Regions from separate parts of the Anaerobacillus sp. ABA4_114 genome, predicted to be linked through region 4. Evidence: riboswitches for the same ligand, from Rfam matches in the RefSeq annotation. Region 4 holds a riboswitch; each other region holds the start of a gene.

Region 1 (7,217 bases), 1.8 Mb from region 4:
TGAAAATCAGGTATTGGAAAACGATTTTACCGGATGGTGGCGGCGTTTTCAGAGGGGGTTTTAGAAAAAAAGGACTTAAAGCGCTTACGGTTGCGTACGTTAGCAAGTTCATTGTTGAAACGAAACGAGCGGAAATCAATCACTGGATTCTAATACCGCCTTCACTATTATTTTTCTTCTGGAACCCGCCTCTAGTAGGTTGGATTATGGTCGGGTATGCACTCGTTGTAAATATCCCTTTCATCATGATTCAACGGTACAATCGGAACAGACTTGAACTACTTTTACCTAAATTAAAGAAAAAAGAACAACGTAGGAGGTCTACCGTTGAAACCTATGGAACATGATCTTACAGAAAAACGAAAGAATGAACATATCGACATATGTCTTACTGAAGAAGTAGAAGGGCGAGGTATTACAACCGGACTCGAGAAGTTTAGATTTAAACACCAAGCTCTGCCTGAGATTGCTTTTGATGAGATCGATCTCTCAACTTCATTTCTAGGTAAAAAAGTATCTTCGCCTTTTTTAATCAGTTCGATGACTGGTGGTACGAAAAGGGCATGGGAGATCAACAAGCGGCTTGCGAAATCAGCTGAAAGAGAAGGATGGGCTCTCGGTGTAGGATCAATGCGGGCAGCGATTCAAGAAGACCGATCAGCTTATTCTTTCGAAGTAAGGAAATACGCTCCTACGATCCCCATCTTCGCAAATATTGGAGCCGTACAGTTAAACTATGGATTTACTATAGATGAATGTAAAAAAGCAATCGAGCTTGTTGATGCAGATGGTCTTATTCTTCACGTAAATCCTCTTCAAGAAGTGTTTCAGCCTGAAGGAGATACCAATTTTAAAGAACTATTGCCTAAAATTGAAAGTGTCGCGAAGGCACTCGATGTTCCGGTCGGGATTAAAGAAGTAGGAATGGGAATCGATGGAGATACTGCAAGGCGGTTGGTAGAAAGCGGAGTAGGCTTTATTGATGTAGCTGGTGCAGGTGGAACATCATGGATTCAGGTCGAGAGCTATCGTTCACATCAGAGTATGAGAGAACAAGCAGCTGAAGCGTTTCAAAGTTGGGGGAACGCTACCGCTGAATGTTTGATCGAAGTTCGAAATGAACTCCCACAAGCGCCGATCATTGCAAGTGGAGGTCTTAAAAACGGTGTTGATGCCGCCAAAAGTATTGCCTTGGGGGCTGATCTTGCAGGGTTTGGCCGAGCACTTCTTCATAGCGCAGTAGACGACAGTGAAGAAGCGCTATTAGACCAGCTGAGACGAATTCAGTTCGAACTACAAACTGCTATGTTTGGAATTGGCGCGTCTTCGATCGCGCAACTCAAAAAAACAAATTTGCTTCGTCAATCGTAGCCGGAGAATTTACTCCGGCTTTTTGTATAGCACCCTTTTCCGAGCACAAACTAACCGGAAAGGGGGAGTGAAAAATGGATTGGCTTTCGATCGTACCGTTCTTGGTCGTTATTCTCGTAGCGATGAAGACGAAACTCGTTATACCTGGATTAACAGCAGGGTTACTAACAGCTTCGTTTATACATAAGCCTCAACCTATAAAAGGACTCGAGCAATTTTATCAATTTATTATGAGTGGTTTAAAAGATGAGAGCAACATTAAAATCATCATCTTTTTGTACATGTTTACTGGTCTCATCGGAATGATGAAATATACTGGTGGAATAAAAGGCTTCGTTCGATTCGCTTCTGGAAAAATCACTTCGAAAAAGGGAGCGTTATTTTTAACATGGTTATCAACGCTCGGGACGTTTAGTGCTCCGAGCTTTCGCATCGTTACGGTTGCCCCGATTATGAAAGCACTCTTGAAGAAAGTGAAGATGACCCCTCAGGAACTTGGCTTTGTGATTGAAACCACAGCAACTCCAGTAATTGTTCTAATGCCGATTGCGACTGCGTTCGTTGGCTATATGTCCTCTGTAGTCGACCTTTCTTTAAGGGGACAGGGTCTTGAGGGAGATGGCTACAGATTGTTTTTGCAAAGCATTCCGTACAATTTTTTCTCAATATCGATTCTTATCATCGGATTTTATTTAAGTTTCTTTCATCATACGAAGATCCCGGCTACTGATGCAGGGAATATGGAGAAAGAAATCGATGACAAATGGGAAGATTGTCATCCTGTTGTTTCAAAAGATCTTCCGGCAAAACCTATGAACCTTTTGCTGCCACTAGGAGGAGTAATTTTCCTAACGCTTTTAATCACATATTGGAGTGGGTATGAGAAAGGGTTCAAAAGCCCAGTACAGGCATTCATCGAAGCAGATGTATTAGATGCGATGGTCTTCGCTCTAATTACAACCGTTTTGTTAACGTTTCTATTTTATTTATTTCAGAGGTTCTCATTAAAAAACCTTGTCACGTTCTTTATTGAAGGCGGTAATGATATGATGTCTGTCATCGTATTACTAACGATCGTTTGGGGACTTGCTTCTTCTGCTGAAGCATTAGGATTTTCTCAGTTTGTAACGAAGAACTTAAACTGGATTCCTGCATTATTCGTGCCACCGGTGTTATTCCTGGTGGGGGCATTCATTTCATACTTCATTGGCTCTTCATGGGGGACTTGGGGAATTCTTATGCCTTTAGGAGTCTCTCTCGGTGCTACCACAGGAACTTCATTGCCACTCGTAATCGGTGCTGTGTTTGCTAGTGGAACGTTCGGTGCTTTTTCGTCACCACTTAGCGATAATACGAATACAATAGCAAAGATACTTAAGTTGAACACGATGGCTTATGCTTCCTTTAAGCTAAAACCTGCACTGATCGGTGCTAGCGTATCAGCAATCGGATATTTTTTAATTTCTTTGTTCGTTTAGCACACTAATGCAAGCTTTTCTATTGACACCTACTGTTACAACCTTTAATATTGTCATTAACTTAATAATCCTTTTCAAGGATCTTCTTATTCAGAGAGGTGGAGGGACTGGCCCTTTGATACCTCGGCAACGGATTCCTATAAATGTTATACGGGAGCACCGTGCCAATTCCTGCGGCGAAAGTCGGAAAATAAGAAGAGGCGATCGGTAAATCCAAACCCTCTTCTGTTCGGGCAGATGAGGGTTTTTTATATGCACTCCTCATCATACAAACTACTTCAAGGAGTGAATGGAATTGCAGAAAACGTCAGACAAAAAACAAATGATAATCAACCATCTTCTAGGAAAAGGTATCTATAAGGAACAAGGCAAACAGCTTTACATGTTAACTCTGAGTGAGCTCGAGAAGGTATATACAGAGAAAGCTGTTCAAAATAGCAACAACACTTGGAGAAATGGAGTGGAAAGAATGGAAAAAGCGGTATTTGCAGCAGGATGTTTTTGGGGAGTAGAAGCACTATTTCAGCAGCTGAACGGTGTCGTGTCTACTTCAGTAGGATTTACAGGTGGAAGTACGATCGATCCTTCTTATGAAGAAGTCTATAAAGAACTTACTGGTCATGCTGAAGCGGTGCTTATCGAATATAATCCAGCGATTATTACGTATGAGGAACTGCTCCAAGTTTTCTTTGATAATCATAATCCCACATCTTTGAACCGTCAGGGTGAAGATGTTGGTACTAGGTATCGTTCCGCTATTTTTTATAACTCAGATTCGCAAAAGACTTCAGCAGAACTTGCACTGAACGAGCTTACTGAAGCAAAACGTTTTAAGAAGCCAATCGTAACTCAAATTGTTCCTGCAGCGAATTTTTATAAAGCAGAGGAGTACCATCAGAGCTACTTAGCAAAGCGTGGACAGTCTTCTTGTAAAATTTCATAATTTAAAAAAGAGGCTTTCCCTTTGTGGGAAGCCTCTTATATTTTATTATCGGTTAACGCCAATGTGATCTAAGAATATTTTTCCTCTTTCTGATTGATCAAATTGAAATGTTATGGAGGTAAGGGTATCTGGTTCAAACGTGTTGTTTTGTTCAATAAATGTACTCATCGGTATGTTGAACGTTTGAAGGACCGGTTCTGTAAGGGCTCCGAATCGCGCTTCTTCATAGAACTTCGTTTTTGTGTGCTGAATCGGTAGCACAGGATGCATACTCATCACATCGCTCAATTTGACACTAGCAGATTCCCCGTTTTCAGATGTGGCTGTTATTGTGAAATCCACAAAAACTTCTTCTACTTCAGATACATTCGCCGCTGCAAACGTTAAGGAGCTATCTTTCTTAAACGCGTAAGGATCTTCTAACGCTTTGGTAAACGAAAGCTTGTATGAACCATTCCTAGAGTAGTCGTGATTCCATTTAAGGTAGACGCCGTGATTATCTCTCACTTTATTTCTTCTATAGTCTAATTCACCTTCATACCATTGCAATAGGCCGTTTCCTTGCAATTCAATATAAGGGGTCGAAGCTGTGTTGACGTCAACATCCTCTTCGAATGTACTAAAAATATGATAAGAAGTATCTTCATATTTACTAATGTACGTTGTTGAAGGGAGCCAATCTAACGCATAGCGGTAATCTTCCAGCATAGGTCGGTAGGAGTTGTCGTTATTCAAGGTAGCTTCTAAAAATCCAGAAACGTATGTTTTTGCAATCTGCCTCTGTTCCTCTCCGCTGATCAAAGGCTGTTTGTTCAATAAAAGAGTGAATGGAAAGTAAGTATCGTTATCACCCCAAGTTGTATTAAACTGACCATGGTTAGCTCGGTCGATGTAGAGTGCAGACTTGATCACATCTTCACTACCTGTTAACTCGATGCCATTGAATTGTCGATCTCCCTCAAATTCAGACAGGTCACTATCATATGATCCATGCAGAATTAAGTAATTTACATCGTTCAATTCAATTTTTCGATCAGCTAACGTATGATAATCAGTCGGAGCGATCGCAATAACGCTTTGTATATTGTATTGATAGTCAAACGACTTGTAGGCGTTATTTGGATAGCGATCTAAGCGATTGAACTTCGCAGCTAAAATTGCAGCCTGACCTCCTCTTGAATGACCAGTCAATGCAATTCTTTCAAAGTCCACTTTCTTATAAAATGGCGTTCCCTCTTCTTCAGAAAGCTTCTCAATTTCTTTTAGATGTTCGAGGAGAAGCCATGCTCTTCCGTTAATATCGCCCCCTAATCCACCTGACCATGATGAATTCAAAAAATTCTCGTCTACAGAGACAGTTATGAACCCTCTACTTGCAAGCAGTTCTCCTAAATAGCTATACCCTTCATCTGAGAATTCTTCCATTTTATGATTGCCATGGACGATTAAGACGAGAGGGAATTTCCCTTTATCGTCAGGCATCCATACTCTGCCGTTTAGTGGAAGGTTCGTATCAGAAAACCCCCAAAACCATTCACGTATTGAAGACCATTCTCCAATTAGTGCTGACCCATTAACAGAGGATGTTTCAATATCGACGTTCTCTCTAAACACATCTCTGTGTTTATCAGTTCCGCTTCCATATGTAAACGTCTTAATATTGTAAGGTCCTGTTAGAGACGGATTTTCACTTACTGGTGAAAAAGATTTCTGCTGAACATCTAACCGTTCTTCAACAATTCCTGGAGTGAAAAGCCAGTAGAAGAACATTCCAGTTATTAGTGTGCCGAGCGCGAGCATAAAAATAGAAGAAGGTCTCTTAAATCCATGGACCAGTGGATAACCAAATAATCCACCGATGAGTAGGCCAGCACCAGCAAGAAAATAAGCAAGTGGAAGGATATTTTCAAAAGCTTTAAATTGATCGAGAGTATAAATGATCACTCCAACCGAAACGATTGCAGCGGATAGAAAGAACACCGGTAGTTTGATGATAAACCTCATTATGAGTCTCACGATAAAGAAAGTGGCAAACGTACCTAAAACACTAAGGAGGGAGAAGATGAGTATATCGATTCCTTTACCGAGTCCAGTATGGAAATCAAAACCTATCGAAAAGATGAGGAACATCGTCATGAACAATGCACCGTAGGATGCTCCTTTCCACGTTCGACTAATAAAGGTGTTGATATGAACTTTTAATTTAGAAAGAAAAACTCCTATTTTATTTCGTTTGTTATGTACCGTGCTGCGTCTTTCGAAGTCATGCTGTTGTTCCAACGTTACCCTCCCTTTCTCGTATCATTTCTTCATTATATCAAAGACGACTTTTGTTTAAGGTCATATTTATTAGAAAAGAGGGATATGGGATGAAAAGAATTGAGGTCACAAGTTTTGTTACAGGAAAACTTAATAAAGGTAACATCGATCTTTATAGAAATAAAGTGAAAATTGGTGAACTCAATATCAAAACAGCTGTTTATCAAGTAGATGCTTCATATGTTGTTGAAGATCACCGCATCTATGTTTTAGAAAAAGAACCAGAAGACATTAAACAATTCGTGTTCGATTGTGATTTAGGCTGGTGTTAAAAATGCTGCTGGCGTTCCAGCAGTTTTTTTATGCCCACAACGATTACGTGGTAAGCTATACTGAGATAAGGAAAGATTTCATGAAGAAGAAGGGATGTTTAGATTGGAAGCAGTATGTATTATTGCGGAAAAGCCAGACCAAGGCTCAAGATTAGCCGCTCCTTATCCCTCTGAAAAAAAACAAGGATACATCTACATTAAACCTACACCTGATTTTCCGGGTGGTGCTTATGTAACGTGGGCAGTAGGACATCTCTGCGAATTAGTCCCTCCTGAAACCTATAAGTCAGAATGGAAGAAATGGTCGTTACAGACTTTACCGATGATTCCAGAGCAATTTCAATATCAAGTTACAAAAAGTAAATGGAAGCAATTCAATGTCATAAAAGACATCGTACATAGGAAAGACGTAGGATCCATTATTCATGCAGGTGATGCCGGTCGCGAAGGTGAGTTGATCGTGAGGACGATCTTGAATCAGGTTCGCTGCAAAAAACCGATGAAGCGACTATGGATATCATCTTTAACGGAAAAAGCTGTTAAAGAAGGGTTTAGAACTTTACGGAGTGAAAGTGATACACGGAACTTGTATTTCGAAGCTTATGCACGTTCTTGCGCAGACTGGGTCGTCGGAATCAACGCATCGAGGGCATACACGCTTTTATTTAAACAGAAAGGAATCCAGGATGTCTTTTCAGCTGGAAGAGTTCAAACGCCAACTTTAGCTTTAGTTGTTAAGCGTGAAAAAGAGATCGCAAACTTCAAATCTGAACCGTTTTGGGAAGTTAAAGGGACATTCAATTACAATGGTCAAAAGGTAGTCGGAAAGTGGAT
Region 2 (7,217 bases), 2.3 Mb from region 4:
ATAGATCAAATCGGCAGTAGTGTCCGTAACCGCGTGAGTTAGTTCGTGCGCCACGACGTCCTCTCCGCCTGATAGAGAAACGAATGTAGAGCCGTCACCCTCTCCATAAACCATCTGACTACCATTCCAAAAAGCGTTATTGTAGTTTCTGCCGTAGTGTACAGTCGATTTTAGCGGTGCGCCGTTACCATCATAACTGTCTCTATTAAAGACTTGTTTGAAATAATCATACGTTGCTCCTGCGTAGTAATGTGCATCTACTGCAGCGGCATCATAGCTCGCATGGTACTGATTATCTGAATCTGACCAAAGGGACCCAGGTAGTTTTGTTCGATTCGATGCATCATAGGTAAAGACGCCTCCACCTCTCGTCGTATCTTTTAAGTAATAGGTTGATGAAGAGAGGAGTGTGTTGAATGACTTCGTATCACCAAGGACTCCAGTGCCTGTCCCGGTTGTTGTCGTGCCAGTGATATCACCACCGCCGCCCGGTTTGCCGACACCTTGTTTTTTGGCTTCGTGAATCGCGTTGAAGCTTGTTAGCACTTCTCCTGTCACAGCATCGATAAGATAATTCCAATTTCCTGGCTCAGGGGATAGGAAGTTAAGTGTTACATGATAGGCGTAACTAGCAGTATGCCCCTGTGGATATACGACAAGGTCTGACTCTGGTTTTTGTTCGTAATCAGGCGTGAAACCAAGAGCTTCCTCCGCTTTTTTAATTGCATCCTGCTTTTTAAATTTAGCTGCTTTCTTTAGTTCTTTCTTTGATTCTAGATCTGAAATGACTTGCCCTGAGACAGCTGTTAATACGCCATCTTTATTTACGTGAACCGTTTGGGTAGAGCCGTAAACTGGCGTCCCCTCATGTAACTGTTGGAGGCGAAATACGGTAAACCCGAGATCATCTTTCTCACGCGATAAAATTTCAAAGGATTGCTCGGCGGTCTTTCCGCTGAAATTGTAGTAATCTTTGTTTTCGTTTAAGTAATCGAACAACACCTCGTTTGGATTTTTTGCGGAGGCCTTTGTTAACTGGCCTGATACAAACGATGGTGTTTCTTTTTTGTTATGTACGTTAGTTGCTAACGATGAGGGTGGTGCAAGCATGCTTCCTACAAGCCCTGCAGATAATCCTAATGCTAAAAGTTTTTTCTTTCTCATTTGAATCCTCCTTTTATCAGATGAGAAAACCATAGCATATAAAACTAAATATTCAAATAAATTAGATAATTTTGATAATATTACCTACTTTAAGTTAATTGGTTGTGAATCTATAGACCTAGGCAATATAGCTTTTAGGACTAATGTATCAGTCCTTGATGTTAGGCAGGGATGATGCGAATCGGGAGAAATCGCTAATTCTCTTGGGTTGGTCACCTCTACATCTTTTGGTTGGAAGAAAGTACTTATTGATATACGAACGTATATTCGGGTAAAATACGGGTATAGATATACAGAACTAGTGTTCTTATTTTCGATTATTTGAAAGGAGTGGTGAAGGTGGATTATTCAACGTTAAAAAAGAAAACCATTTTGTGTGTTGATATGAAAAGTTTTTATGCGAGCTGTTCTGCGGTCGAGATGGGGCTCGATCCCTTAACGTGTCATCTTGCTGTCGTGGGAGATACGGAGCGTCAGGGTAGTGTTGTTTTAGCGGCCTCGCCTGCACTAAAAGAAGATTTTAATATCCGAACAGGAAACAGGCTTTTTGAAATTCCTGATGATCCCCGTATTCATATCGTGAATGCAAGAATGTCATCCTATTTGAAGCAATCGATGGAGATCACAAGGTTATTTCATCGGTATGTTCCAAAAGAGTGTATCCATACGTACAGCGTGGATGAATCTTTTCTTCAAATCGACGGGACTGAGCGTCTTTGGGGAGGACGCTTTGAGACGGCTAATAAAATCAGGAAAGAAATCAGTGAAACGTTCGGTTTACCATGTGCGATCGGTATAGGTCCTAATATGCTGATGGCGAAGCTTTGTCTGGATTTAGAGGCCAAGAAGTATGGCGTTGCTGAATGGACGTATGAGGATATTCCTGAGAAGCTCTGGTCCATTTCGCCTCTAAGTAAGATGTGGGGGATCGGTCCGCGTCTCGAGCGCACTTTAAATCGGATGGGAATTATGAATGTTGAGCAGCTCGCAAAATACCCGCTACATCTTCTTGAACAAAAATTCGGAGTGATGGGTAATCAGCTCTATCACCATGCATGGGGAGTAGACCTTTCCGACATTGGAGCTCCGATTATGCAGGGACAGATTAGCTTTGGTAAAAGTCAGATTCTACTGCGGGATTATCACGAACAAAAAGAAATCAAACACGTTATTTTGGAAATGAGTGAAGAAGTAGCGAGGCGTGCGAGGAGAGCCGGGAAAGCGGGGCGTACGATCAGCCTCGGGATCGGCTATAGTAAAGACGAAGGAGGCGGTGGTTTTCACAGGTCGAAAAGCATCGATAGCCCCACTTCCATCACACTTGAAATCTATAACGTGTGCTTGCAGCTTTTTCAGGAATTTTATAGAGGGCAAACGGTTCGGAAAATTTCAATCGCTCTTTCAAATATTTGTGATGACGAGGAAGTGCAGCTCGACCTTTTCAATATGAAACGGCCGAAGCAACGAGACCTTGGATACGTAATGGATTCGATACGGGAGAAATACGGATCCGATTCTCTGCTTCGCGCTGTTTCCTATACGAAAGCCGGTACAGCATTGCATCGAAGTAAGCTTGTCGGAGGTCACAAAGCATAGAAAGGGGTTGATAAGATGATTCGTGACCGAGGAAATATCAAATGGACATCGATGATGTTACCAGAGCATGTTAAAGAGTTAAGAGAATGGAAAGAAGAAGATCGGAGAAGAGAACAGCCTGAGCTTGATGAGCAGAAGATGGAGGAGATGAACGACACCATTTGCGAAGCGATGGCCTTTCACCAGCCGCTTACATTTCACTACTTCAAGAACGGTACGAAGAATGTGTTGACAGGATATGTTCATTATATCGACCAGCTCAATAAAGAATTGCGAATTGTTGACCTAGATGAGAAGAGGCAGAACATTCCGTTTGCAAGCCTCGTGCATATCGGTGAAGGCGACTAAGATGGTAACACTCTCCACAACTGAAGACGTTTTTCCTCAGCGAAAAGGGGTAAAATACGTACAAACTAGTATACGGAGTGAACTGTCAGATGCTATCTGTAGAGAGTCTCAAACATTATAAGGAAAACATAAAAGGAATCGATATTCACTATGAATATCATGAGAACGAAGTGACGTCCGACCGTCCTGTACTAACATTACTGCATGGGTTTTTATCTTCGACTTTTAGTTATCGACGGTTGATTCCCTTGCTTTCAAAGCATTACACGATTGTAGCCGTGGATCTCCCGCCGTTTGGAAGAAGTGAAAAATCGAGTCGGTTTGTTCATTCTTATCAAAACTTTGCGGAAGTCGTGATCGAACTACTCGAGCGGCTAAGTATTGACGAAACCGTTATGATCGGTCATTCGATGGGAGGGCAAGTGGCATTAAGAGCCGCAAGTATCGATGAAGACCTAGTTAAGAAAAACATTTTGCTCAGTAGTTCAGGCTACCTTGAAAAAGCGAGGCAGAGTTTAGTGTATTCCTCTTATTTGCCCTTTTTCTCAATGTATTTAAAGCGCTGGCTTTCGCGAAAAGGAGCAAAAGGGAATTTGGTGAACTGCGTTTACGATCCGAATTTAATCGATGAAGAGATGGTGGATGGGTATGTTCAGCCTTTCTTTCATGAAGGGATTTTCCGTTCTCTCGTACGAATGATTCGAGATCGTGAAGGGGATTTATCACAAGAAGAATTGAGAAGAATTCATACGCCGAGTTTACTGATATGGGGGGAGCATGATCGAGTTGTACCGCTTCAAATTGGAAAGCGGTTGGCAGAAGATCTGCCGAATTCAGAGCTGATCGTATACGAAAAGACGGGTCATCTTCTTCCGGAAGAGCAGCCTCGTTCGATTTTAAGAGACATTCAGAAATTTATTCAGGCATAAGTCGAAGAGCGACACGATTCGACTTTTTTCTTGACGAAAAAGAATAATGCGTGATAAACTTCATAACACTAAATCGAATAGTTCTTATCAAGAGAAGTGGAGGGAACTGGCCCTGAGAAGCTTCAGCAACCTCTGATATGTCAGAAAGGTGCTGCTTCCAGCAAGAGAGATCTTGAGAGATAAGAGTGAAAGCCCTCTTCTCTTGAAGTGGGCTTTTTTGATTGCTACAAACTTTACGAACAAGGAGAAACATCATGGACAAAGACATAAAAGGGAACGGCTTTGCGCTGCTTCCACTCGGTATATTTATTTTACTTTTTATTGGAACGGCAGTTGTAACAAAAGATTTTTATAGCATGCCTGTTGTGCTTGCTTCACTGATCGCTGCAGGCGTTGCACTTGCGATGAATAGGAAAGAAAGCTTCATGACAAAGGTCGAGGTGTTTTGTAGAGGAGCAGGGAACTCCAATATCATCTTAATGATTCTTGTTTTTTTATTAGCGGGAGCATTCGCTGAAACAGCCAAGAAGATAGGTGCAGTAGATTCGATTGTGAATCTCGGCATCTCAATATTACCAGCAAGCCTTCTCGTTGTTGGTTTATTTTTAATCGGATGCTTTATTTCGATATCGATGGGGACGTCGATGGGAACGATCGTAGCACTGGCTCCGATTGGAATTGGAATTGCAGAGCAATCAGGGATTCCTGTAGCTTTGACATTGTCAGCGGTCATCGGAGGAGCGATGTTTGGAGATAACCTCTCGATGATTTCGGATACGACGATTGCAGCTGTTCGGACGCAAAACACGAAAATGAAAGATAAGTTCAAAGTGAACTTTTTCATCGTTTTACCGGCTGCAATTATTACTGCCATTATATATGGATTCTTAACGGTAGGGGAAAGCGCGACAGTAAGTGGAGGTAAATCATTTGATTTTATCACAGTACTCCCATACCTTGGCGTATTGATCGCAGCGATTGCAGGCGTGAATGTACTGATCGTACTCGTTAGTGGGACATTGTTCGCAGGTGCTGTGGGCTTATTTAACGGGACGTTTGGTTTAAGTGGGCTCGTTTCTACGGTAACGGATGGCATCAAAGGGATGGAAGATCTCGCCATGATCGCATTGATTATTGGTGGGATGATCGAGGTTATCCGATATAATGGAGGCGTTCAGTACGTTCTCGATAAAATTCTTCATCGAGTGAGATCGAGAAGAGGGGCAGAGTTTGGTATCGCTGGGCTCGCTACGGTTTTAGACTTATCAACGGCAAATAACACGATATCAATCATAATGGGTGGACCACTCGCGAAGAACATATCAGAAGAGTATCAAGTTGATGCTCGAAAGTCCGCAAGTATTCTTGATATATTTTCTGGAAGTGTTCAGGGCATGCTGCCATACGGCGCACAGTTGTTAGCAGCGGCTGGACTAGCTTCGATCTCGCCTTTAGCACTCATACCATATTCAATCTATCCAATTCTTACAGCGGTCGCTGGTATTGTGGCAATTACCATCAATTATCCTTCATTTCGAAAAGAAGAAGCAGTAGAATAACGAAACAACCAGGCCTGTCAAAATGACGGCCTGGTTTTGTTTATTCTTCGATCTGCTTTTGTAGGTTTACAATTTTTTGAGGCAATATATAAAGAAATTCAATCAATGAGTCCAATAAATCAATAATTAAATTAGCTGTTTCTTCACTTGCAGAATTTTCAAGGCATAAAAGGTTGTGGAGGTTACTTCCTTTTCCTAACAGCTGCCCGAGCCGTACGATTGGCTCTTCAAGATCAACTTGTTTGGCCAGGCTTTCGAGCTGTTTTGATAGAGGTTGAGAAAGTTCATTTTCAGCTAAAAAGCTTCTAGTGATGCTCTCTAAAACGCGGTTTGCCATAACGGCTGTAGCAGTCCAGTCTTTCATATTATGTACGTTAACTGCTGAACGATAGACCCGCTCGAGGTCATCTGGCAGCCTCGCAGTGCCAACCAATCTTCCAAGAGGTTCTCTAGTGAAAGAAGTTTGGTGAACAAAGAGCTCTACTTCTTCACCTTGATCGCTTGTAGACGTTTTAATCAATACAAAGAGTATGGATTCTTTACATACCGAACATCTTGAAAAGGTTGAAAAGACCGTTTGGTTGATCTGGTAATCGAATTTCAAATGAAAAGAAGCGGTGTTTCCGCACTCTGGACATTCTGTATTGGCGGACTTTGGTAGTTTTGTTTGTCCGTATTTTACAACAGAATTAATTGTCGTTTGTTGTATTTTTCTCATCTAATACCCCCTGAATCGATTTTGAGCTTAATCTTTGATCTCTTATTGATACGGGTGTTGAGAATAAGGTGGATGTAGTAGTAAGAATATTATAACATTTTATCTTATCAACTTACATTATTCGCCCCGATTGGTAATTTAAGGGGGCGCATTGTGGAGAATAAAAGATTTGTGTTGATTCGAGACAAAAGCCTCTATGTAATCCTGTTTTCTAAAACAAAATTGACAACAAATCAAGCCTGTGAACAAGTATGGTTAAAACACCGAAGAGCAAAAGTACGATTAACATTCGCTTCTTCACATCAACCTGCAATCCCTGCTAATTCAAGAGAAAAACGCTCATACGCTAGAACACTCATTCCTTCTTGTTATACTATCGTTAATGTTATTTTATCTGAATCGCTTCAGATAGAAAATACCCCCAGCAACAAAAGGTTGCTGGGGGTATTTTTATTGACGGATGAAGCCTTCTTCATCAAGGTACTGGATCGCTTCGTTATAAGAAGGGAAAGTGCCATCAAGCATGTCACCGGCATACACATTCCAAAGCTCTAGCTCAGGCTCATACGCGAGGTGCAGCGTTTGATCTTCTTCGTTCATCCAGATTTCTTCTTCAATATCTTCTCCTGGCAAAACAGAAAGAGAGTGAATCGCTTCTCCGATTATTTTTCGAAGATCATTACTTGAGAAGTCACGAATGTTCACCATTCCTCTATCGTCTACTGGGTACTCTTCAAGTAGCTCGCCATAGACAAATCCGTTCCCATTCGGGTGCAGATGATAGACGACGTTCTTTTTATCCATAACACTTTCTTCAAAATGAAAGTTAACTCTTCCCATCGATACATCTTTACGCGTTAATTCAGGGAAAGTAGATTCTATAATGTGTAGCTTTTCTTCAAA
Region 3 (7,217 bases), 3.1 Mb from region 4:
CCATTGCTTTTAATAAGTACAAATAGCTATTGGCATCAAACCGACCAACTAGCTTTTTACCCTGGTAATGAAGGTAAGATTCGACGTCGTAAAGAGCCTCTTCATGGTGATCTTCAGGTTTTGCAATGACCCTTCTTCCAAATTTCTTCTGAAACATCTCATCTGTTCGGTATGAAATCATTCCGATCATACGTGCTGTTGCTAACCCCGATGCGGGAGGATGCGATTGATCATAATACCCTCCCTTCCATTCAGGGTCAGTCGTTATGGCATGTCTTGAGATGGCATTATATGCAATTCCGTAAGCACTCAAAGATGGTGTCACAGCTAATGGAACAAGATGCTCCATCGCATCAGGGTAGAGAATTCCCCACTCAAGCACCTGCATGCCTCCAAGCGACCCACCGATCACGGCATGAAGTCGATCGATACCGAGTGCTTCAAGTGCTCGCTTTTGAGAATGAACCATATCCCTCACACTTATGAATGGAAAATCCGCCTGATACGGTTGGTTTGTAAACGGATTACGAGATAATGGTCCGGTCGAACCATTACAACCGCCTAATACGTTGAATGTGATTACTTGAAATTCAGAGGTATCTACATACTTACCGTGACCAATCAGACCTTCCCACCAACCATCTTGTTTCCTTCCAACCGTATACTGATTGCCCGTTAGTGCATGACAGACTAGAATGACTGGTGCTTCCTTCGGTCCTACTCGTTCATATGCAAGTTCAACCTCGTCAAGTTCTTTTCCTGATTCGAGAACGAACGAGCCAATGGATATCCGTTGGTCCTCGTATACCGTCTCTCTTCTCAACTCCGATCACTCCCATCACGCTCATTGAATATAAAAAAGCCTCTCTGAAAGACAGAGAGGCTGGATTATAGAAATCAGCTCCGCTTATCTTCCAGGCATTATACCTGCAGGAATTGGCACCTTTTCAAACCAAATGGTTTGACGGTTGCCGGGCTTCATAGGGCCAGTCCCTCCGCCTCTCTAGATAAGAACGAATATTCAATTACTTTGATTGAGTATTATTTTAGCAAGGCAATGCATTAGTGTCAAACATTTTCTGAAAGTTTATACAAATCCACTCTACGCATCAAATATTTTGATTAGAACCAGAATTTTGATAAGGTTACCATAAATCTATATGCGAAAGGAGACTTTTTGTGAAAGCCCCTACGTTTTCTTTACAAGAGGTCAGAGGTGATCAAAAGTATTCATTAACCGACTATGAAGGGAAGCCGGTTATGCTTACGTTTTGGGCTTCATGGTGTCCTGATTGTATGAAGGACCTACCTATGAAAGAACAATTTTATGAACATGCAGACTTAAACAAACTTGCATTCTTAACAATAAATGTGACTGGACGTGAAAGAACAGAAGAGGCAGGCAAAGATTTTGCTATCAAGAACGATCTGCCTTTTCCAGAATTAAAAGATAATGGTAGAGATACGTACGATAACTATGGGTGCACTGGTGTACCAACGACTGTCCTTCTAGACAGGAACCACGAAGTTGTACAAACATTCGGGGACAGGGCATCTTTCCTGGATATCGTTAAAGTCCTCCCCTCAATCATGCTTTGAATGAAGTTATAACTAAAACAAAGCTAGGGAAATTTCCCTAGCTTTGTTAAAAATAATATAAAATAATGGCGTTAATCTAAGTTATTCGTGGCGAACTGTCAATCTCACTGTTCACTTACTTAATCATCATTGTCTTCTTTTGAGCGATTGTCTTCACGCTCGTCTTCTTCATCTTCTTCGTCTTCTTCGTCCTCATCATCTTCTCTATCTTCTAGATCGTCTTTGTCTTTTCTGTTATCTTTATCTTCTCTGACTTCTTTATCATCATTTTGTTTATCATTTTTTGAGGATCCACTATTTTTCTCGTTGTTGTTCTCATTTTGTTCAGAGTCTTTATCCACACGACCAGAATCGTTATTTCCAGTTGGTTGAGATGAAGACTTTTCGTTCTTATTTGATAGTTGACCGATCGGATCTTTTTCTTCTTTTACCACTGCTTCAGAATTTTGGTTACTCTGTCCTTTTTTATTCTCTGAGCTGTCAACCGTTTTATTTGATTTATCATTAAGCTGAGTAATTTTATTATCTAGCTCGTACCTGTCTTCAATAGGTTCTGTATTACCCTCTGATGCAGTTGCGCGATTTTCGAGCGAATCTAATTTCTTAATAGAAAGGTCGCGGGCATCTTCAAGAGAAATCGTTACTCCACGATCTTGTGCAGCCAGATAAGTTATATACTTTCCAGGAGACACACCCTTCTCAACTGCCATCTTACGGGTATGATGATCCGCATGTAAAATCGTAGTGATTGCAACAGCCTGTTTTGTAAGGACCTCATTGTTTTTCAAACCATTAATCGTTTCTTCAAGCTTACTTTTCACCTTCTGATAACGACTGTTTTCTTCAACATTACTCGCTACGATAAGCAGCTTTCCCTGATCAGTTAAAAAGCCATTCTCTTCAAGTTTAGAAATTAGTACATTTGCAAACTCAGCAAGTGGCATATTTTTTGTATCCTGGTCTAAACTCAGCCCTTCGCCGTCTGAATTCCAAGCCTGATACTGTACTACTTCCAGGTCAGAATTAACACCTACTTCGATACTCGGATTGATATCAAAGCTAACATATGCAGCAACTGCATCATTTTTCGGAACAGGAATCACACTTGCAACGATAACAAACAACATGATGATCGTTGCCATTCCTGCCATCGTAGGCATAGAGGGGATAAAGAAACCTTTTTTATTTTTCTCAGGTTTCTTTGCTAGTTTAATTTCAGAGCCAATTGATAAGTTATGATTTCGTTTAAGAAAAATTGTTGTAAATTCACCTTCGGGTGTCAGGACTACGGCTTTTCTGCCTCGTATCTCCATAATAACCCCGTTTTTCATCCCCTGGCCCCCTCATTCTGTTACTGTATATAAGATTTCAGCGCATTAAAACCTCCTAGATAAATTAATGCAACTGCTATTATATACTTTCGATTACGTTCAATCGTTTTCCGACTGCATGAGACAAGAGACAGCAAATCTTTTATAGGCAGCTGTTTCTTTTCGAGAAGATAGCTTGAAAGAGTAGAATCCTCTGCAATAAGTTTTGCTATCATTTTGGCATTATCCCTCGCATCGATATGCTTCGGGCAATTCTTACTCAATACCTTAAACGTAATACTGAACCTTTGCAGGAGTTGCTCGTATTCTTCAATTTCGTACATTCTAACTTCTCGCTGCTTGTCCATCTCATATACGTCAAGAGCTGCTTTCTGCTCAGCAAAACTATCTTCTAATCTACCTTCTTCATCCACTTCTTCTGGTTCGAGATAGATATACTTATTTTGACGTGCTTCTTTACGGATATAATCGATTACCCTACGACGGATAACCATATCTGCGAATGTAAGGAAACGGCTTCCCTGACCTCTTTGATACTGATCCATCGCTTCATTGAAAGCAGATAATCCGATACTAAATTCGTCCATCATCTGATTAATGTATCGATTGCAGACTTTTGACGTTATTTTCTTAATAAATGGTTGATAATCTTCTAGTAGCTTATTGCGTAGAAACTCATCGCCGTTTTGGATACGATCGATTTTATCTTCTAATGTAACATTGTCATTTTTACTTTTATATTTTCCTATTCTTGTGCTGATTGAAATGGTTGTCATGTCATACACCTCTCATCTTGCAGTCAATTTAAATTGATCGCTTATTAGGTTCCTTCTTAGATGTTTGTTATTTGAATATTAAAAAGAATGCAAAATAAAATTCGCCCCCATACGACAAAATCGAATGGCGACTCTCTATTCATTTATACCACTCAATCAGCTGCAACGAAAATACAATTTAATGACAATGTTACTGTTTCTTTACTGTCTGTTATATTAATTTATCATTATTAATATTGCACAATTTTCAACAAATTTCTACACTGCTAGATGCCTGCTGAGACACGCTTTTTGCTTTGAGAAACTTATGGTGCCTTTGGTCAAAATTCATCAAATAAATTTAACGCTTCTTGTATTTTAGGAGTAAAGTATTAAGGCGGACGACTGATTCAAATGCAAAGATCGTTTCTTTCGCTTGTCCATTCTCAAAAATCGTAAGTGCTGGGACACTTTGAATCGTTAGCTTTTCCGCTAAATCAGGAAAGTAGTTTAAGTTCACTTTATACGTTTGCTCCTTCATTCCATTAGCTTCACTAGCAATGCTCAACATTCTTTCGGCAATTTTGCACGTTGAACAAAAAGGCGTATAAAAAAAGAGCACCGAAAGTGATTCTTGTTGGGCTCTTTCAATCTCAACCTCTTTGTCTAATTCTATCATATCTGTAGACTCCTTCATTTATAAACCGAAGAGGGAACTCCTCCCTCTTCGGGAAATAGCCCTATCGTATTTATACCGTCATCACTTTAAATTTTGCTGCTCGCAAAATACGTTTTAAATAATTTAATGGTGTTTCTGCCACCTCACGATGCAACATCGTAATATACAAATGTTCAGCGTGAGGGATTTCCTGCTTCAATTGTTTTCGAAGCTTTTCCCCTGCATCGTCTGCATCGACGAGCACGTATACATCCTTTTCAACCAGCTCTTCACTTAATTCTTCGAGTCGATCGAAGCTAATCGTACCGTACGTACAGATAATATCCACAGGCTCATCTAAGATTCTAAGAAGCTGATCTCTATCCGTCTTACCTTCTACAATAATCACTTTATCATGCATGGCGCAACTCTCCATTCAAGCTGTCGTCTCTACTGCGTTTACTATAGTATATGGATAAGAAGGCATATCGTTTCACTTTCTATAAAGTAATCTTATTGAATCTAATCGTTAGAACGCTCTTCTTCTAATGACGGAACATTTGTTGAATTTCCGTGTTCTTCTTCTAGATCATCTACAGTTCGTAATCGGTCATCTTCTCTTTCGCTACCTGTAGCAAAAGTAGCTTCAGTATCTGTTCTATTTCCTTCTTTACGATCTTCAAGTCGATCTTGCGCTTCCTTCGTTCGTATCGCATATGGGATCGCTTCTAGACGTTCTTTTTCAATTTCTTCTCCAGTATCGACACAAATCCCATAATTTCCTTCACGGATGCGATCAAGGGCAGTATTGATTAATTCTAATCGTTCTCGCGCAGCATCCTCGATGGTAATCTCTTTTTCTCGTTCATCCAATTCTGTTGCAAGGTCTGCAAAATGATTGTCATATGAAGTTAAGTCCCCCGTTTCTTCAGCCAGTCCATTACTCTCATTATGCTCGGCTGCACCTCTCTCTAATATTTCCTTTTTCTGGATGAGAAGGGTTTTTTTAAATCCCTGTAGTTCTTGATTCGACAAAGTCATAATTTTTCCCTCCAAAGGTTCTTTTTCTTTTCCATATTTTATTTTCCCTCACCTTTGAGCACGTTAAACCATCTCAAGAGGTTTTAAGAGAACAGGAAGGTGGAAACCCATACATAAGACATTGATATAGGAGTGAGTATAGTGGCTAAATTATCTTTAGGTCAGAGTGTACCAACATTTTCTCTCGTTGATACTGAGGGAGGACTTTTTCAACTAGACAAACATTTAGAGGAAGACAATAAGAGATGGCATATGCTCGTGTTCTTTAGAGGCCAATGGTGCCCAGTATGTAACGAGCAAATGGAAGAGTTACAAGAAAACATCTCATCTTTTGACGATTTAGATGTACACGTAATCGCAATCGCAAGTGACGAGTTAGATTCACTTCGAAGCATGAAGAAAAAACATGGTCTTGATTTTCCAGTGCTACAAGATCATGAACGTGCAGCGATCGATTCCTTTGGAGTATTCATGCATACTGAAGAAGATCCTTATGAAGATCATGGCGAGCATGGTGAGCCTGCTATTTTTATTATCGATGATGAAGGAAAATTGATGGCGCAATATCTACAATCCAGTCCATTCGGCCGTCCTTCAGCAGATGGATTATTAACTACGATAAAATATATTCGAAAAAACAAAGCATAAAAAAGCCGGCCCTTTTGGGCCGGTTTTTTTCTAACACCATCCGAGGTCACAGTCTTCGACGTACTTTCCGTTTTTCTCCATTGCTCGCTGATACTGAAAAATCTTATCTTGGTCAAACTCAAAGCCCTCGGCAAACTCATACTGATTGCCTTGATTCGTGAAGAGTATACGACCAATTTTTTCCTTGTTCAAATACAAGTTCATCGAACTTTGATCAAGCTTACCATGGACTCTGCTTGTAACGTCGATCTTTTCCATAGGACGAGACTGATCATTCATCGTATTCATCCCCTTTTTATAGTGTCTTTCCTTATACCTAACACCAGATTTGCAAGTACAGGCAATCTTTAAATGGAAACACAAGCATTCAATAGGGTTCGCGATGATGAAAAAACTATTCCCTCGAAAAGCTGGAATTATTTAGTGTTGATTAGTCTTCACTTACCATATCTTCGTATGCTTGAGCTGTCATAAGCTCATCAAGCTCAGAAGTATTAGATGGCTCAACTACAACCATCCAAGCTTTTTCATATGGAGACTCATTTACAAATTCAGGACTATCTTCTAGGTCTTCATTAATAGAAATGACTTTTCCTGAAATAGGTGCGTAAAGCTCAGATACCGTTTTTACTGATTCAACGCTGCCAAAAGGTTCGTCAGCTTCAAGGCTGTCGCCTTCTTCAGGAAGTTCTACGAAAACAATGTCTCCTAGTTCTGACTGTGCAAAATCAGTGATCCCAATGCGGACATTGCCATCTTCTTGTACTTGTACCCATTCGTGCTCTTCTGAGTAACGGAAATCTTTTGGTAAATTCATTAGTAATTCCTCCCTGAACTATCCCTAAACTAAGGTAAGTATTTATTATTATTTACAATAACTATCCTATAATAGTTATTATTAATTAATCAACTATTAGTGTCCCCAAGTTTCGTCAAAAACTTCTTCTTTAAACCCAACCGTTACGTGTTTTCCATCTGTAACGATCGGTCTTTTGATCAACATACCATCTGAGGCTAACAGTTCCAACAATTCGTCTTCAGAGGATGAAGCAATCTTATCCTTTACTCCAAGCTCGCGATATTTCTTTCCACTCGTGTTAAAGAACTTCTTGATAGGAAGTTCACTGTTTTCCACTAAGACTGCGAGTTCCTCTTTTGTGGGGGGATTTTCAACGATGTGAACTT
Region 4 (7,217 bases):
ATTTTACTGCTTCTTCAATATCCTTCACATACTGCGCATCTTTATCTGCCGTATTCACAACGACCTGATTGATGATGTTCTCAGGCAGCTTATCTTTTACAATCGCATCGTTTAGATCCATTCCTGCCGCGATTGCAAAGTTACCGTTCACTGCAGATACATCGACTGAATCGAGCGTTCTTGGAAGCTGTGCTGCTTCAACAGGCTTAAAGACAAGGTCTTTCGGGTTCTTCGTGATGTCTTTTACTGAAGCTTTTAGAGGATCAACATCGTCATCAAATTCGATGACGCCATTATCACGTAGAACTGTTAGACCACGTGCAAGGTTCGTTGGATCATTAGCGATTGCTACCGTACTCCCCTTTTCGATCTCATCTAGTGAATCATACTTGTTCGAGTAGATTCCGATCGGAGCAGTGGGCACTCTGATCACACCGCTTAAGTCCATATTGTTTTCTTTCGCAAATGCCTTCATATATACTTCATGCTGATACAAGTTGGCATCGATCGACCCGCTTTTTAAGGCTAGGTTCGGCTGAACATAATCATTAAATTCCTTGATCGTAACCGAGTACCCTTTTTCCTCAAGATAAGGTTTCACACCCTTTTCTAGCATATCGCTATACGGAATCGTTCCTCCGAGTATCAATTCTTTCTTTTCTAACTTGCTCGCTTCACTACTCTTGTCCCCACATGCCGATAAAACCCCGACTACTAGTAAGAGAATGATCATCAAGACCGTATTTTTCTTCATATAAAAGCCTCCATCCATTATTTCTTATCTACTGTTTTCGCAATAAAATCACCAAAGTACTGTACGAGCTGAACGATGACGATCAATAGAATGACGGTCGTGAACATGACCGTATCATCATAACGGTAGTATCCGTAGCGAATCGCAAGATCCCCGATTCCTCCACCGCCGATCGTTCCCGCCATCGCCGAGTAGCCGATCAAACTGATCGCCGTTATTGTGAGCCCTGTGATCAATCCAGGCTTCGCCTCTGGCAGGACGATGTGTTTAATAATCATCCACGGTGAAGCACCCGCGGCTACGGCTGCTTCAATCACACCTTTGTCGATCTCACGAGCAGCCGATTCTACGATTCTTGCATAAAACGGAATCGCAGCAACGGAGAGGGAAACAGAAGCTGCCATAGGTCCAATCGTTGTTCCCAACAAAAGGCTCGTTACCGGAAGCAAGAATACGAGCAAGATGATGAAGGGAACGGAACGAATCAAGTTGATAATGATGCCGACCGCTTGCTTCACATATTTATTTTCTAAAAACAACCCTCGATCTGTGATAAATAGGATGACCCCTAACGGGAGACCAATGAAAACGGCAAACAACAAAGCGATTCCAACCATAATCAACGTTTCAAAAAATGCGACGTTCAGTTCAGGCAAGAGCTCGATAATGTGGTCCATCGTTGATCACCTCCACGTTGTTTACTCGCTTCTCTAAGTAAGCGATCGCTCGAGACACTTCAGCATCCTCTCCACTCACATCCATGATGAACACACCGAGCGGCGTTTCCTGGATGTATTCGACTTTTCCATGCAAAATGTTGCCTTTCACATTAAACCTCTGCAGCATATCGGAAACGACCGAATCCGTTGCTAGATCGCGGAGAAACATGAGCTTCACTAGCTTCCCTTGTACATGTTCGATCAACGAATCAGGAAGATGGAACTCTAGTACGTTCTGAATGAACGTTTTTGTTAATGCATCTTTCGGATTTGAAAAAATATCGAACGTCGTGCCCGACTCCACGACTCTTCCCTCACGCATGACCGCACAGCGATGACAGATCTCCTTCACCACTTCCATTTCATGCGTGATAATGACGATCGTAATCCCAAGTTTTTGATTGATGTCTTTCAGCAATGAAAGAATGGATTTTGTCGTGTTAGGATCTAGCGCTGACGTCGCCTCGTCACACAGCAACACCTTCGGATCATTTGCTAAAGCCCGCGCGATACTCACCCTTTGCTTCTGACCACCGCTCAACTGTGACGGGTATTTCCCCTTCTGATCAGAAAGGTCGACTACGCTCAATAAATGATCGACCTTTTCACCGATCTGCTTTTTACTAACTCCGGCAGCGAGAAGGGCAAATGCGACGTTCTCATAGACTGTTTTTGAAGCAACCAAATAGAATCCTTGAAAAATCATTCCGATCGATTGCCTTGCTTTTCGAAGCTCTTTATTCGATAGCGATAGCAAGTCGATTCCGTCAACGTGAACGGACCCTGTCGTTGGCCTTTCCAAAGCATTAATAAACCGTAAGAGCGTACTTTTACCCGCTCCGCTATACCCAACGATTCCGTAGATCTCTCCCTTTTCTACACGAAGAGAAACGTTATCGACAGCAACGATCTTGTCCTTCTTTCCATACTCTTTCGTAATCTCTCTTAGTTCGATCATTGCACGACTTCCTTACGATAAGCATAGTTTTTTCCTGGATGGTCGTCTGGCAGTCTTGCGTCTTTGTTGAAGAGCTTTTCACGCAGCGTACCTTCTTGATAATCCTTTTTATAAAGACCACGCTTCTGTAGTTCTGGTACGACTAATTCTACGAAAGCTTCCAAGTCTCCAGGCGTTACGAGGTGGTTCAAATTAAATCCGTCTACTCCTGAAGCTTCGAATTGAAATTGAATCGCATCCGCTACATCAGAAGGGTTACCAACGATCACGCTGTTGCGGTCGATCGATTCAAAGCGATTCAACACCTCTCTTACCGTCAGCTTTTTCGGCGCATCCTTCGTCAACGTTGCCGCTTTATACTGTCCACCTTCTGTTGATTTCTTATATTCAAACGGCTCATCAAGGTCCATCTCTTCAAACTCTGCTACATCATAGCCACTCGCACCGTATTGAGCCTTTGCTGCATCAGCACTCCATAGCTTGTTGTACGCCTCAAACTTCGCCTCCGCTTCCTCTGTCGTTTCACCTACGATCACACTTAAAAACGAGAAAATTTTCACGTGATCCGGATTTCTTCCATGCTTGACGGCACGCTCACGAATATCATCGGCATAGTAGTGGATTCGCTCAGGAGTCGGTCCTCCGACAAACACGCACTCCGCATGCTTTGATGCGAATTCTCGCCCTTTCTCTGATGTCCCAGCTTGATAGATCACAGGCGTTCGCTGTGGAGACGGTTCACTAAGATGCGGTCCTTCAACACTGAAATAGTGACCTTCATGATTGATTTCATGAACTTTGTCGGGCTCAACAAGCGTATCAGCTACTCGATCTTCAACCACAGCACCATCCTCCCAGCTGCTTTCCCACAATTTGTAGGACACGTCCATATACTCATGAGCGATATCATAACGCTCATCATGACGAATCATCTTCTCAAGTCCGAAGTTGCGTGCCGCATTCGGTAAATAAGAGGTAACGACGTTCCAGGCAACTCGCCCTTTTGTTAGATGATCGAGCGTCGAAAATCTGCGCGCATTTCCAAAAGGTGCTTCGTACGTCGTGCTGACCGTAACAGCGAAGGAAAGGTGCTCGGTCACACTCGCCATCGCAGGGACAAGAAGTGCGGGATCATTGATTGGCACTTGCAATCCATCACGGATTGAAGGATCCTTACTCTTTTGGTACACATCATAAACACCAAGAACATCTGCAAAGAAGACCGCATCGAACTTCCCTTTCTCTAATGTCTTAGCAAGGTCGATCCAGTAGTCTAAGTCTTTGTATCTCTGATGACGCTGACTTTCTGGATGCTTCCATAGCCCATGTGAATTGTGCATCGAACTGTTCATGTCGAACGCATTCAAAATGATTTGTTTACTCATCTCTTTGAACCTCCACTCTTTTTTGAAACATAAAAAGGCCTCTTCATAAGAAAAGAAGAGGCCGTGAAAAAGCAACTGTCTTTTCTTATCCTTCAAGCATCGCTTGCTGGAATTGGCACAGTACTCAACCGAGTCTGTTGCCGAGGCTTCAAAGGGCCAGTCCCTCCACCTCTCTTGATAAGAAAGTTTGTTTTATTGAATTTAACGATGAATATACAGCACCGATCGATTCCCTGTCAACAAAAAAATCAAAAAATTATTTCTTTTCTAATTACTTGTTGACATTGCGTTTATTTGTCCGTATTCTATTCTTTAACGCACTACCGCATGCATTTATCTAGAGTCAGGGGAGGAATCTGGTCCAACGATCCTGCAGCAACCGCTTATCTTAAGCAAGGTGCTCATTCCAGCAGACTTTTTGTCTGAAAGATGAAGCTTGTATGGTTCGAATGTTAATGAGCCTAAGTCTACTTTCAGCTGAAAGTAGACTTTTTTTGTATAGAGAAAAAGGAGGATACCGATGCCATTTGCAACTGAAAAGCAGCCTGATTTGAAGGAAGAACTCACTGAACTCGTTGAACTTTTTAAAAGTAGATCTGCAAAATATGATGAAGAAGAAAGGTTTCCTTACGAGAACTTCGAAGATTTAAAGGCGAGGAACTTTTTATCACTCACTGTACCAAAAGAATATGGAGGCTCCGGTCTTAACTTGTACGAGTTCTTGAAAGTTCAAGAACAGCTCGCATCAGGTGATGGTCCGACGGCACTGTCCCTCGGCTGGCAGCTTGGAGTCATCTTAGAAATCGCTGAATCGCGAGCCTGGGATGAAGCGGTTTTCGAAAAAGTGTGCCACTTGATCGTAAACGAAAAAGCACTACTCAACCTTGCGCAAACTGAAAAAGCAACCGGCAGCCCTTCACGCGGCGGGATTCCTCAAACGACTGCTACAAAAACGCCGGAGGGCTGGATCATCAATGGACGAAAATCCTTTACGTCGATGGCCGTGGCGCTTGATTACTCCATCGTCACAGCTGACGTTGATCAAACCGGTAAGAAAGGGTTTGTCCTGATTGATCATAAGCTTGAAGGCGTACAAATTGAGGAAACGTGGGACAGTATCTCCATGAAAGGGACAAAGAGTGATGATCTCGTGCTACATAACGTCCACGTTAAACCTGAGGATCTATTGGTAATTGAGGAGAACCACAAAGCCTCTCCGAAAGGATGGTACCTGCAGATTCCAGCCGTTTACCTTGGCATCGCCTCTTCAGCCATGGACTACACGGTCGAATTCGCCTCCTCCTTCTCCCCTTCAACACTTCCTGGTCCGATCAAAGACGTGCCAGAAGTAAGGAGAAAGATCGGCGAGATGCAGTTAGAGCTATTCAACGCGCGAGAAGTTCTTTATGCTGTCGCAAAGAGATGGAGTGAAAACCCTGAAGAGCGTCCGCATATGGGAGCGGACTTAGCAGCAGTGAAGCATATCGTAACAAATAGTGCGAACCGAGTCGTAGATTTAGCGATGCGCGTGGTCGGTGCTAGAAGCCTGTCTGCCAGCAACCCATTACAGCGCCATTTCCGAAACGTACGAGCAGGGCTTCATAACCCGCCGACAGACGATGCAATCGTGTATAGTCTTGCGAAAAGCGTGTTTGCTGACTGAGTATGTGTAAGAAAATTGTGATGACACTAGTTTAGGAGAGTGAAAACAATGAGCAATGTTGTACTTATTTACGGAGGAAACTCCCTTCAATCGAGACTAAAAGGAATCAAGGACTATGCAGAAAGTTATTTAAAGGAGCAGTCGATCTCCTATGAATCAATCAATGTAATCGACTTACCCGCTACCGATTTAATTACCGCTAACTTTAGCAGCGCTGCGATTTTGGAAGCGAATGAAAAAGTAGAAAAAGCAGATGCCGTTATTATTTTATCGCCTGTTTATAAAGCTGCTTATACAGGGATATTGAAGACGTACCTCGATCTTCTTCCTCAAAAAGGATTGAAAGGAAAAGCCGTTCTTCCATTGATGATCGGTGGATCGTTCGGGCATCTCCTTGCGATCGATTATGCGCTTAAGCCTGTACTCTCTTCTCTTGGAGCGACGAATCTCCTTAGCGGTGCGTATGTGATCGACCAGCATGTTCAGCGTGGTGAGGGGAATGAGTTTATTTTGGATGAAGAGGCGAAGGAGCGGTTGAAGGGGAATTTGGAGACGTTGGTGGAGGAGTTGGCATAATAGGTAAGAAGCCTCAAATATTGAAAAAGCCCTCTCTCTGAGCAGGGCTTTTTCAATCTAGCTATTAACGTTTAACTATTCAGATTGGTAAACGACATTTCCTGTACTTCTCTCAACAACTTTGGTATTAGCCCATTTTTTTGCACTCTCAATTGCTGCTTGTTTACCCCAGAAATTTTCTAAATGTCCTTTACTAGAATGAATAACATCATAACGAGGCGCCCCGTGTTCAAAGTTCCATACTTCGTTATCATAAGTAGTAGAATCATCTACAATACTGGTATTCGCCCAGCGTTCAGCATAATCGATAGCTGCATTTAAAATTGCAAATTCCTCGAGTACACCCATTGAGTTATGATAAACCTTGTAACGATTTGAATCTAAATCTGGAAATGACCAATGTTGTACCCCATCATTATCAACAACAACTGTGTTCTTCCATTTTTCTGCATAGTCGATTGCTACACTCTTAACAGCAAACACTTCCAAAACATTCTTTTGTGAATGATAGACTTTATACTTCGGATTTAACCCTTCAAAGCGCCATACTTCTTCATCCGTATCACTGTTTACCACTACTGTATTCTTCCATTTCTCAGCGTAATTAATCGCATCTGTTTTATTCACAAAGCTCTTAAGCACTCCTTGAGAAGTATGAACGACATCATATTTGTATTCGAAAGAAACGCCAAGGTAATCACGCGGATCTTTCGCATTTGTTCTAGATCCGTTCCAAGTTCCTTCATGAATTTCAAAATGCAAATGCTGACCAGTCGAATTCCCAGTGTTACCCATATACCCTATGAGCTCATTTTGTGTTACTGACTCTCCAACAGAAAACTTTCTTGAACTTAAATGCGCATAAAGTGTTTCATAGGTTTGTCCATTAATATTGTGGCGAATAATTATGTAGTTTCCATATGAGCCACGATATACAGATTCTACTACTGTTCCAGAAGCAGAGGCTAGAATCGGTATTGTCCCCGCTTTAGCAATATCCATTCCTGAATGATATGACCCATTGCGATCACCAAAATTTGATGTGATATAGTTTTCCGGATTTGCAAAATCAACTGGCCAAGCAAAGGTTGCGCTAGCATTCGTTTTACTTGGTGTAAGGGAAAAGACACTAAAAGTTAACACCAAAATCAATGAAAAACTT

What was found. Region 4 has a riboswitch for S-adenosylmethionine ahead of ACXAEY_RS20330 (LLM class flavin-dependent oxidoreductase). Riboswitches for the same ligand answer to the same signal wherever they lie in the genome.
Region 1: it holds a riboswitch for S-adenosylmethionine, as region 4 does, so the genes downstream of both, msrA (peptide-methionine (S)-S-oxide reductase MsrA) here and ACXAEY_RS20330 (LLM class flavin-dependent oxidoreductase) in region 4, are expected to answer to the same signal.
Region 2: it holds a riboswitch for S-adenosylmethionine, as region 4 does, so the genes downstream of both, ACXAEY_RS08135 (Na+/H+ antiporter NhaC family protein) here and ACXAEY_RS20330 (LLM class flavin-dependent oxidoreductase) in region 4, are expected to answer to the same signal.
Region 3: it holds a riboswitch for S-adenosylmethionine, as region 4 does, so the genes downstream of both, metX (homoserine O-acetyltransferase MetX) here and ACXAEY_RS20330 (LLM class flavin-dependent oxidoreductase) in region 4, are expected to answer to the same signal.

What each region holds. Positions count from the first base shown of each region.
Region 1 covers NZ_JBSWUM010000001.1:2,084,156-2,091,372, reverse strand. The annotation lists gene ACXAEY_RS10490 (glycosyl-4,4'-diaponeurosporenoate acyltransferase CrtO family protein) at 1-347, shown strand, start outside; gene fni (type 2 isopentenyl-diphosphate Delta-isomerase) at 337-1,371, shown strand; gene ACXAEY_RS10480 (Na+/H+ antiporter NhaC family protein) at 1,446-2,849, shown strand; SAM riboswitch class I at 2,933-3,046, shown strand; gene msrA (peptide-methionine (S)-S-oxide reductase MsrA) at 3,145-3,792, shown strand; gene ACXAEY_RS10470 (alpha/beta hydrolase family protein) at 3,838-6,072, opposite strand; gene ACXAEY_RS10465 (DUF2553 family protein) at 6,162-6,383, shown strand; gene ACXAEY_RS10460 (DNA topoisomerase III) at 6,487-7,217, shown strand, end outside.
Region 2 covers NZ_JBSWUM010000001.1:1,624,163-1,631,379, forward strand. The annotation lists gene ACXAEY_RS08115 (M4 family metallopeptidase) at 1-1,164, opposite strand, end outside; gene ACXAEY_RS08120 (Y-family DNA polymerase) at 1,549-2,760, shown strand; gene ACXAEY_RS08125 (YolD-like family protein) at 2,776-3,108, shown strand; gene ACXAEY_RS08130 (alpha/beta fold hydrolase) at 3,198-4,037, shown strand; SAM riboswitch class I at 4,119-4,223, shown strand; gene ACXAEY_RS08135 (Na+/H+ antiporter NhaC family protein) at 4,292-5,596, shown strand; gene ACXAEY_RS08140 (hypothetical protein) at 5,637-6,314, opposite strand; gene ACXAEY_RS08145 (hypothetical protein) at 6,765-7,217, opposite strand, start outside.
Region 3 covers NZ_JBSWUM010000001.1:854,621-861,837, reverse strand. The annotation lists gene metX (homoserine O-acetyltransferase MetX) at 1-823, opposite strand, end outside; SAM riboswitch class I at 905-1,014, opposite strand; gene ACXAEY_RS04210 (TlpA family protein disulfide reductase) at 1,180-1,599, shown strand; gene ACXAEY_RS04205 (anti-sigma factor domain-containing protein) at 1,719-2,930, opposite strand; gene sigI (RNA polymerase sigma-I factor) at 2,951-3,706, opposite strand; gene ACXAEY_RS04195 (thioredoxin family protein) at 4,047-4,364, opposite strand; gene ACXAEY_RS04190 (toprim domain-containing protein) at 4,435-4,764, opposite strand; gene ACXAEY_RS04185 (TraR/DksA C4-type zinc finger protein) at 4,866-5,384, opposite strand; gene ACXAEY_RS04180 (peroxiredoxin family protein) at 5,526-6,032, shown strand; gene ACXAEY_RS04175 (YusG family protein) at 6,063-6,311, opposite strand; gene gcvH (glycine cleavage system protein GcvH) at 6,463-6,849, opposite strand; gene ACXAEY_RS04165 (arsenate reductase family protein) at 6,946-7,217, opposite strand, start outside.
Region 4 covers NZ_JBSWUM010000001.1:3,927,919-3,935,135, forward strand. The annotation lists gene ACXAEY_RS20315 (MetQ/NlpA family ABC transporter substrate-binding protein) at 1-754, opposite strand, end outside; gene ACXAEY_RS20320 (methionine ABC transporter permease) at 772-1,431, opposite strand; gene ACXAEY_RS20325 (methionine ABC transporter ATP-binding protein) at 1,403-2,431, opposite strand; gene ACXAEY_RS20330 (LLM class flavin-dependent oxidoreductase) at 2,428-3,816, opposite strand; SAM riboswitch class I at 3,899-4,000, opposite strand; SAM riboswitch class I at 4,147-4,252, shown strand; gene ACXAEY_RS20335 (acyl-CoA dehydrogenase family protein) at 4,337-5,479, shown strand; gene ssuE (NADPH-dependent FMN reductase) at 5,528-6,055, shown strand; gene ACXAEY_RS20345 (M23 family metallopeptidase) at 6,131-7,217, opposite strand, start outside.